2 regions of the Pseudomonas veronii genome follow, and region 1 is predicted to be linked to the other one. Evidence: predicted binding sites of a transcription regulator. Region 1 holds the regulator's gene; the other holds the start of a gene.
What was found. Region 1 encodes sigma-54, which starts transcription at its own class of promoters, with help from an activator protein. Its sites were predicted from a motif close to ANTGGCATNNANNTTGCTNT; they were not measured.

Region 2: flgB (flagellar basal body rod protein FlgB) is a predicted target of sigma-54. The motif match lies at 2,006-2,025, and genes of this name have one in related genera.

The regions. Positions count from the first base shown of each region.
Region 1 covers NZ_CP018420.1:1,057,028-1,061,719, forward strand. The annotation lists gene rapZ (RNase adapter RapZ) at 1-632, opposite strand, end outside; gene ptsN (PTS IIA-like nitrogen regulatory protein PtsN) at 635-1,099, opposite strand; gene hpf (ribosome hibernation-promoting factor, HPF/YfiA family) at 1,112-1,417, opposite strand; gene PverR02_RS04825 (RNA polymerase factor sigma-54) at 1,493-2,986, opposite strand; gene lptB (LPS export ABC transporter ATP-binding protein) at 3,184-3,909, opposite strand; gene lptA (lipopolysaccharide transport periplasmic protein LptA) at 3,909-4,442, opposite strand; gene lptC (LPS export ABC transporter periplasmic protein LptC) at 4,429-4,692, opposite strand, start outside.
Region 2 covers NZ_CP018420.1:5,301,684-5,306,375, forward strand. The annotation lists gene flgE (flagellar hook protein FlgE) at 1-335, opposite strand, end outside; gene flgD (flagellar hook assembly protein FlgD) at 367-1,092, opposite strand; gene flgC (flagellar basal body rod protein FlgC) at 1,109-1,552, opposite strand; gene flgB (flagellar basal body rod protein FlgB) at 1,556-1,963, opposite strand; gene cheR (protein-glutamate O-methyltransferase CheR) at 2,267-3,094, opposite strand; gene PverR02_RS24170 (chemotaxis protein CheV) at 3,137-4,069, opposite strand; gene flgA (flagellar basal body P-ring formation chaperone FlgA) at 4,151-4,692, shown strand, end outside.

The sequences.
Region 1 (4,692 bases):
GCCACCGGCTGATCCAGCCCCGACTGGTCCCGCAACTCCGGCTTCCAGTAAGGATTGGGCAGGCAGCGCACATCGAATACCAGATCGGCGTCCACCGGCATGCCACGCTTGAAGCCAAACGACTCGACCAGAAAGGCCGTGCCGGGCTCGGGCTGGTTCAGCAGGCGGAGCTTGATGGCATCGCGCAGTTGGTACAGGTTGAGGCTGGTGGTGTTGATCTTGAGGTCGGCGAGGTCAATGATCGGCCCCAACAGCTTGGTCTCGTCCTCGATGGCTTCGGCCAGCGAACGATGCGGGCTGCTGAGGGGGTGACGTCGACGGGTCTCGGAGAAGCGTTTGAGCAGGGTTTCTTCGTCTGCGTCCAGGTACAGCACATCACAGTGAATGTGCTTGGCACGCACTTCCTCAAGCAGTGCCGGGAACCGCGAGAGGTGGCTGGGCAGGTTGCGGGCGTCGATCGACACGGCGACCAGTGGCTGTGCCAGTTCGGTGTGGATCAGCGCGCGCTCCGCCAACTCCGGCAGCAGGCCGGCGGGCAGGTTGTCGATGCAATAGAAGCCGTTGTCCTCAAGAACGTTGAGGGCGGTGCTTTTACCTGAGCCGGAGCGGCCACTGACGATGATCAAACGCATGATTACTGCTCGATTTGTTCAGCCAGGACAACCTGATACAACGCCTCATTGCTGCTGGCACTGCGCAGTTTGTCGCGTACTTCCTTGCGGTCAAGCATGCTGGCGATCTGCCGGAGCAGTTCCAGGTGTGCATCGGTGGCGGCTTGCGGGACCAGCAACACGAACAGCAGGTCGACCGGGGCACCGTCGATGGCGTCGAAATCGATGGGAGCGTCCAGGTGCAGCAGGGCGCTGACAGGTGTCTCGCAGCCTTTGAGGCGGCAGTGAGGAATGGCGATGCCGTTACCAAAACCGGTCGAGCCGAGTTTTTCACGGGCAATCAGAGCCTCGTAGACATCTTGCATCTCCAGCTCAGGCACTTGTTTGCTGATCAGGTTGGCAATCTGTTCGAGGGCTTTCTTCTTGCTGCCCCCCGGCGCGTTCACAAGGGAACGGCCGGGAGTCAGGATGGTTTCAAGTCGGATCATGGGTGGGGAGTGTTAGCGGCCGGTGCCCTGTAGGAGGCTCTGCTGCTTTTCCTTATGCTTTTTGATTTGGCGATCCAGCTTGTCGGTCAGGTCGTCAATGGCGGCATACATATCAGAATGCTCAGCATTGGCGACGACTTCTCCGCCGGGTATACGCAAGGTGGCTTCGATTTTCTGCTTCAGCTTTTCGACAGTCATAATGACTTGCACGTTGGTGATCTTGTCGAAATGCCCCTCAATTCGTTTGAGTTTTTCGCCGATATAGGTGCGCAGCGCGTCGGTCACTTCCAGTTGGTGTCCACTGATATTGACTTGCATACAGCTTCTCCTTCGTTGCCAGTGCATAAAGCGGCAGGCAGAGATGCCTGCCACTGGAACGCTGTGGCCTGCCCGTCACATCAAACGCTTACGCTCGCTGGAAGGCGCGATCCCAAGGGACTCGCGGTACTTGGCGACGGTTCGACGGGCGACCTGAATGCCTTGTGCCTCCAGTAAACCAGCGATCTTGCTGTCACTCAACGGCTTTTTCTGATTTTCCGCGGCAACCAGTTTTTTGATGATTGCGCGGATCGCCGTGGACGAGCATTCGCCGCCTTCGGAGGTGCTGACATGGCTGGAGAAAAAGTATTTCAGCTCATATATACCCCGTGGGGTATGCATGAATTTTTGCGTCGTTACCCGGGAAATCGTCGATTCGTGCATGCCCACCGCTTCTGCGATGTCGTGCAGGACCAGCGGTTTCATCGCTTCGTCGCCGTACTCAAGGAAGCCGCGCTGGTGCTCGACGATTTGCGTGGCCACTTTCATCAGGGTTTCGTTGCGGCTTTGCAGGCTCTTGATGAACCAGCGCGCTTCCTGCAGTTGGTTGCGCATGAAGGTGTTGTCGGCGCTGGTGTCGGCGCGACGGACGAAACCGGCATATTGCGGGTTGACCCGCAGGCGCGGCACCGATTCCTGGTTCAGCTCCACCAGCCAGCGTTCGTTGTCTTTGCGCACGATCACATCGGGGACGACGTATTCGGCTTCGCTGGACTCGATCTGCGAGCCCGGACGCGGGTTGAGGCTCTGCACCAGCTCGATGATGTGGCGCAGGTCGTCTTCCTTGAGCTTCATGCGGCGCATCAGCTGGCTGTAGTCGCGGCTGCCCAGCAGGTCGATGTAGTCGGTGACCAGGCGTTGGGCTTCAACGAGCCAAGGGGTCTTGGCGGGCAGCTGGCGCAATTGCAGCAGCAGGCACTCGCTGAGGTTGCGCGCGCCAATGCCGGCGGGCTCGAACTGCTGGATGCGGTGCAGGACGGCTTCGATCTCGTCCAGTTCGATGTCCAGTTCCGGGTCGAAGGCTTCAAGAATCTCTTCGAGGGTCTCGTCCAGATAACCCTGGTTGTTGATGCAGTCGATCAGGGTCACAGCGATCAGGCGATCGGTGTCGGACATCGGCGCCAGGTTCAATTGCCACAGCAAGTGGCTCTGCAGGCTCTCGCCGGCGGAGGTGCGGGTGGTGAAATCCCACTCGTCGTCATCATTGCTGGGCAGGCTGCTGGCGCTGGTCTGGTAGACGTCTTCCCAGGCGGTGTCCACGGGAAGTTCGTTGGGAATACGTTCGTTCCATTCGCCTTCCTCCAGGTTGTCCACCGTAGGGGCGGTTTCCTGGTAAGAGGGTTCCTGCACGTCGGAATTGGGTTTTTGCTCGATGTTGTCGGCCAGCGGGTCTGCATTATCGAAGTCGTCGCCTTCTTCCTGGCGTTCGAGCATCGGATTGGACTCCAGGGCTTCCTGGATTTCCTGTTGCAGGTCCAGTGTCGACAATTGGAGCAGGCGGATGGCCTGTTGCAGCTGCGGTGTCATCGTCAGCTGCTGGCCCATTCTCAGGACTAGCGATGGTTTCATGGCAGGGGCTTAACACCTTATTCGCCGGCGCAATGCGCCATCCACGACAGGGCGCGTGAGCGCCAAACATAAGCAAATTATATGCCTGATATCGGGGGCTTTGCCTAGAGCGCGGTAACAATAAAAATCCGGAGGTTTTCATTGACTCCCGCGCACCTTGGCGAACGGCCTGCCACCGCCTTTTTTTCCAGGCAGGCTTACAGGCGGAACTCGTGGCCCAGATACACTTCCTTGACCAGTTCGTTGGCCAGGATCGTGGCCGAATCGCCTTCGGCAATCAGTTGCCCATCGTTGACGATATACGCAGTTTCGCAGATATCGAGGGTCTCGCGGACGTTGTGGTCGGTGATCAGTACACCGATGCCCTTGGCCTTGAGGTGATGGATGATCTGCTTGATGTCGCCGACCGAGATCGGGTCGACACCGGCAAACGGTTCGTCCAGCAGGATGAACTTCGGTGCAGTGGCCAGGGCGCGGGCAATCTCCACGCGGCGGCGTTCACCACCGGACAAACTCATGCCGAGGTTGTCGCGAATGTGGTTGATGTGGAATTCCTGCAGCAGGCTTTCCAGCTCCTTGCGGCGGCCGTCGCGGTCGAGTTCCTTGCGGGTCTCGAGGATCGCCATGATGTTATCGGCAACCGACAGTTTGCGGAAGATCGACGCTTCCTGGGGAAGATAGCCGATACCGGCGCGCGCACGGCCGTGCATCGGCTGGTGGCTGACGTCGAGGTCGTCGATCAGGATGCGACCTTGGTCCGCTTGGACCAGGCCGACGATCATATAGAAACAGGTGGTCTTGCCGGCACCGTTGGGGCCAAGCAGGCCGACGATCTGGCCGCTGTCGATCGACAGGCTGACGTCGCGCACGACCTGACGGCCTTTATAGGCCTTGGCCAGATGCTGGGCTTTCAGGGTTGCCATTACTCGGCCTTCTTCTTCGGCTGGATAACCATGTCGATACGTGGACGCGGTGCGGTGACCTTGGTGCCGTTGGCGCGACCGGCGTTGGCAACCTGCTTCACGGTGTCATAGGTGATTTTTTCACCTTCCGTGGAGTTGCCGTCGGGGCTGAGTACCTTGGCCTGGTCGATCAGCACGATGCGATTTTGCTGGGCGTGATACTGGATGGTTTTGCCGTAGCCCTTCATCGGGGCGGTGTCGGTGGCAGCCTGCTTCTGTTCGAAGTAGGCCAGGTTGCCCACCGAGGTCACGACGTCAATGTCGCCAGCAGGGGTGCGAGTCAGTGTCACCGTGTTGCCGGTGATCTTCATCGAGCCTTGGGTAATGATCACACCGCCGGTGTAGGTCGCGACGCCTTGCTTGTCATCGAGCTGTGCATCGTCGGCCGAAATGTGGATCGGTTGCTGGCTATCGTTCGGCAGAGCCCAGGCGCTCACGCTTCCCAGTGCTGCGCCCAGACTGAGCAAAATAGGGAGGGTTTTAACGAGCCTCATACTGTCCTCTTACGTTCGATAGCAGGTGTATCCTGCTTTCTTTCAAATACGCTTTCATTCCCTTGCCAGTCGATACACCGCCAGCGCCGTCGATTCTAACGTCTTGCTCGGTCTGCGCATATTGCTTCTGTGGGAATACGGTCATGCGACTGCTGGTGATGATGGTGTCGCGGTTCTGTGCGTCGGTCCGTGCGACGCGCACCGAGTCGATCAGTTCCACTTCGGTGCCGTCCGGGTTGACTTCGCCACG
Region 2 (4,692 bases), 2.6 Mb from region 1:
TCTTTGTCCGCACGGAAAGCACCGCTACGGGTGTATTCCAGCGAACCGTCGCTACCCTTCTGTACGAAGAAGCCACCGCCCTGGATCGCCATGTCCAGGATGCCGCCACTGTTGTTGACGTCGCCCTGGGTGAATTGCTGGGACACGGCCGCCAGGTTCACACCGTTACCGATGCTGTTCTGGCCGGTGCCCAGCTTGGACGCCGCGTAGATGTCCGCGAATTCCGCACGGGACGATTTGAAGCCAGTGGTCGCGACGTTGGCGATGTTGTTGCCGGTCACGTCCAGTTGTTTGTTGGCCGCATAGAGGCCGCTCAGGCCGATGTTAAAAGACATGTTTCTCTCCCTCTGCCGTATCTAGCCGGCTCTATGTACCGATAGTCTGAATTTGCGACAGCTTGACGCTGCCCATGCCGCCTGCAAGGTTGAGCAGCATTTCGCCGCCGGTCTTGCTCAGGGTCACGCTGGTGACCGTCGCCGGCAGCGAAGTCGCCAGTGCCACTGCGTCGCCCGCGTCATTCTTGGTGGTGGCCGTAAAGGTGTAAGTCCCTGCCGGGGCGACCTCACCGTCGGCGTTCTTGCCATCCCAGATGAAGTCGGAACTGCCCGCGCTCTGTGCGCCCATATCGAGGGTACGCACCACAACGCCGTCTTTGTCGGTGATCTTGACCGAGACGTTGCCCGTTGCCGCCGTCACTGCGACCGAGCCGGTCATGCTCTTGCTGGTGTCCACCAGCGCCTTGTCGGTCTGGGTAATGATCGAGCGACCGACCAGCGACGAAGCCTGCAATGCTTGCGACGAGCTGAAGTTGCTGGAAATGCTGTTTACCGAGTCGTTCAGGGTGTTGATGCCTTCCAGGCTACTGAACTGCGCCAACTGAGCCACGAACGCACCGTTGTCCTGAGGCGACAGCGGGTTCTGGTTCTTCAGTTGGGTCACCAACAGTTGCAGGAACGCATCCTTGCCCAGCGACTGGTTGCCCGTCGCCGTCTTGGTGGCGGTGCTGAGGCTGCTGTTGTCCGTCGCAGTCTTGACCTTGCTGTTGAACAGGTCCTGGACTGCCGAGTTGTTCGTCGTATCAACAATGGCCATTGTTTGGCGCCCCTTATCACTGACCCAGGGTCAGGACCTTCTGCATCATGGTTTTGGCGGTGTTCATCATTTCCGCGTTGGTCTGGAACGAGCGACTGGCAGAGATCATGTCAGCCATTTCCTCGACCACGTTGACGTTCGGGTAGTACACGTAGCCTTTTTCGTTCGCCGCAGGGTGATTAGGCTCATAGCGCGCTTCCAGATTGCTCTGGTCTTCAACCACGCCGAGTACCTGCACGCCTTGCCCGGCAGCGTCCTGATTCTGGAACAGCGAATCGCCGCCGCTGCTCTGGCCGCCCTGAAACATGGTGGCGAACACCGGGTGACGGGCGCGGTAGGTCTGGTCGATGCTCGAAGACACCGTCTCGGCGTTGGCGATGTTACTGGCGACGGTGTTCAGGCGCGTGGTCTGCGCGCTCATGCCACTACCGGCAATATTGAAAACACTGGCTAAGGACATGGCTTACTCTCCACGCAGGGCTGACATCAGCCCTTTGAATTTGCTGTTGAGCAGGGTGAAGCTGGCCTGGAAGTTCACCGAGTTCTCGGCGTAGGCCGATTGCTCCAACTGCGCGTCGACGGTGTTCTGGTCTATCGACGGCTGCATCGGCGTGCGATACAGCAGCGATTCGTCGCCACTGCTCAGGCCTTGCGCTTCGATATGACGGCTGTTGGTCATGTTCAAGGCGAAGGTGCCGTTCTTGGTCTTGTCCTGCTGTGCGGCGAGCACGGCGGAGAAGTCCAGGTCCCGAGCCTTGTAGTTCGGGGTGTCGGCGTTGGTAATGTTGTTGGCCAGGACTTCGGCACGCTGGGCGCGAAAGCCGAGGGCTTGTTCGTGGATACCGAGCGCTTTATCGAAGCTGATGCTCATGGCGGAAACCTTTAGGCTGACCTGCTGTTCGTTAACAGGGTTATAGCAAGGTGCATGCCAATCTGACTAAAGCCCATATATCAAGGGGTTACGCAGAGATTGCCGGCGGCAATGCCAGAAAAGCGGCAAGCGGTTTCCGCGTGGCGCCAGTAAAGCGGCAATCGGGAGTTGCCGCTTTTACCTTGCCGCAAAACAAATGTGGGAGGGGGCTTGCCCCCGATAGCGGTGGTTCAGTCATAGATACTGAGACTGACACACCGCTATCGGGGGCAAGCCCCCTCCCACACTTTGACTGCGTGCGACTTACTTGGCCTGGTAAATGATCCCAGGACTGCACTGCACCATCTGGAAATGATCCGGCAGGCCGTTCAGCGCCTCGGATGCACCGAGGAACAGATACCCCCCGCGCTTGAGCGTGCCGTGGATGCGTAGCAAGATGTCTTTCTTCACTTCGGCCGAGAAGTAGATCAGCACGTTACGGCAGAACACCATGTCGAACTTGCCCAGGCTGGCGTAGCTGTCGAGCAGGTTGAACGAGCGAAACTCCACCCGGTTCTTGATCGGCGCCTTGACCGCCCAGCGCCCCGCCCCTTTCGGGTCGAAGTAACGCTGCAGGCGTTCCGGGGACAAACCGCGGCCCAGGGCCAGGCTGTCGTACTCGCCGGTCTTGCAGTTGGTGAGCATGGTGCCCGACAGATCGGTGGCGACAATTTGCGCGCCGGCCTTCAACTGGCCCATGTTCGTCCGCTCGAACTCGTCGATCGCCATCGAAATCGAGTACGGTTCCTGCCCCGAGGAACAGGCTGCCGACCAGATCCGCAAACGCTGACCCGGGCTGGCCTTGATCGCCTCCGGCAACACTTTGCTCTTGAGTACCTCAAAGGGGTAGGTGTCGCGAAACCATAGGGTTTCGTTGGTGGTCATGGCATCGACCACCATTTCCTTGAGCCCGCTGCGCGGCTGGCTCTGAATCCGCTGGACCAACTCACCGAGGGACTTGATGCCCTGCTGTTCCATCAGTTTGTTGAGACGGCTGGATACCAGATACTGCTTGTTTTCACCGAGCAATATGCCACAGGCTTTTTCCAGGAAGACCCGGAACTGTTCGAAATCCAAATTACCCGTAGACAATGATACCGCCTCTTAAATCGTGTGACCGCCAGGGAAATTCCCCTAGCCGTGATCTGCTGCCTTGATCCGGTCGACTACCCGGGATGCCAGGTCATCAGGGCGGAACTTAGCCAGGAAGTCGTCAGCACCGACCTTCTTGACCATCGCCTGATTGAATACGCCCGACAACGAAGTATGCAGGATGATATGCAATTTTTGCATGCGTGGATCGTTGCGTATTTCAGCCGTGAGGGTATAGCCGTCCATTTCCGGCATCTCGATGTCGGAAATCATCATCAAGAATTCTTCTTCCGGCTTCTTGCCTTCATCCACCAGTTTGCGCAGGTAATCCAGCGCCTGGCGGCCATCGTTGAGCGCCACCACCTCAACGCCGATGGTTTGCAGGCAACGGGTCACCTGTTTACGCGCCACCGAGGAGTCGTCCACCGTCAGCACCCGCAGCGAAACCGCCTTGTGCGCCGTTTCGGCATCGACGACGCCAACCGAAATCGCTTCGGAAGTCGGTGCGACTTCGGCGAGGATTTTCTCCACGTCGATGATTTCGACCAACTGGTTGTCTACTCGCGTCACCGCCGTGAGGTAGTGATCGCGACCGGTGCCCTTGGGCGGCGGATGGATCTCTTCCCAGTTCATGTTGACGATACGTTCCACCGAGCGCACCAGGAAACCCTGGGTCTTGGTGTTGTATTCGGTAATGATCACAAACGGGTTTTCGCGGTCTTGCAGGCCGGCCGAACTCGTGGCCAATGCCAGGTCGAGAATCGGGATGGTCGCGCCACGGATGTTGGCTACGCCACACACCACCGGGCTCGACTTGGGCATGATCGTCAGCTTGGGACACTGCAGCACTTCCCGCACTTTGAACACGTTGATGCCATAGAGCTGCTTGCCGTCCAGGCGAAAAAGCAACAACTCCAGGCGATTCTGCCCTACCAGCTGTGTGCGCTGGTTTACTGAATCCATTACACCTGCCATGCCCAGACTCCTACGCTAAAACCTTTGGGGGTACGACGCGCACCCAACACTAAACGGCACGAGCTTTGCTTTTTATTGGCTATGGATATGAAAACGACAGTTTCCCGACGCACTCGCCACTCACGGTATCGCAGATTGCTCTGCGCCTGGATGGCGTTGTTTGCCGTGGGCGCAGGCATCACTGCCCGCGCCGCCGACGTCACCTTGCCTGATCTACTTATCGGCGTCACCCAAGGCTTTCTTGAATTCACTGTAGAAGATTATCTGGCAACCACCCAGACGCCAGGACGCTATGAAATCCAGGTCAACCAATTGGATCCGCGCCTGCGCATGCCGATGTGCGACAAGGAATTGACAGCCAGCCTGGAAAGCCCGGCCCAACCCATTGGTCGCGTGACGGTCAAGGTGCGCTGTGAAGGGACCTCGCCCTGGACCGTGTTCGTGCCCGCCCAGGTCAAACTGTTCCGCGATGTCGTCGTGGTGTCGCGGCCGCTCAAACGCAGCGGAATCATCGGCTATGAGGATGTCATCTTGCGCGAGCGGGACATCAGCCTGATCAATCAGGGTTACCTGACGTCAGTGGACCAGGCTGTCGGGCAACGATTGACCCGACCAATGGTCGC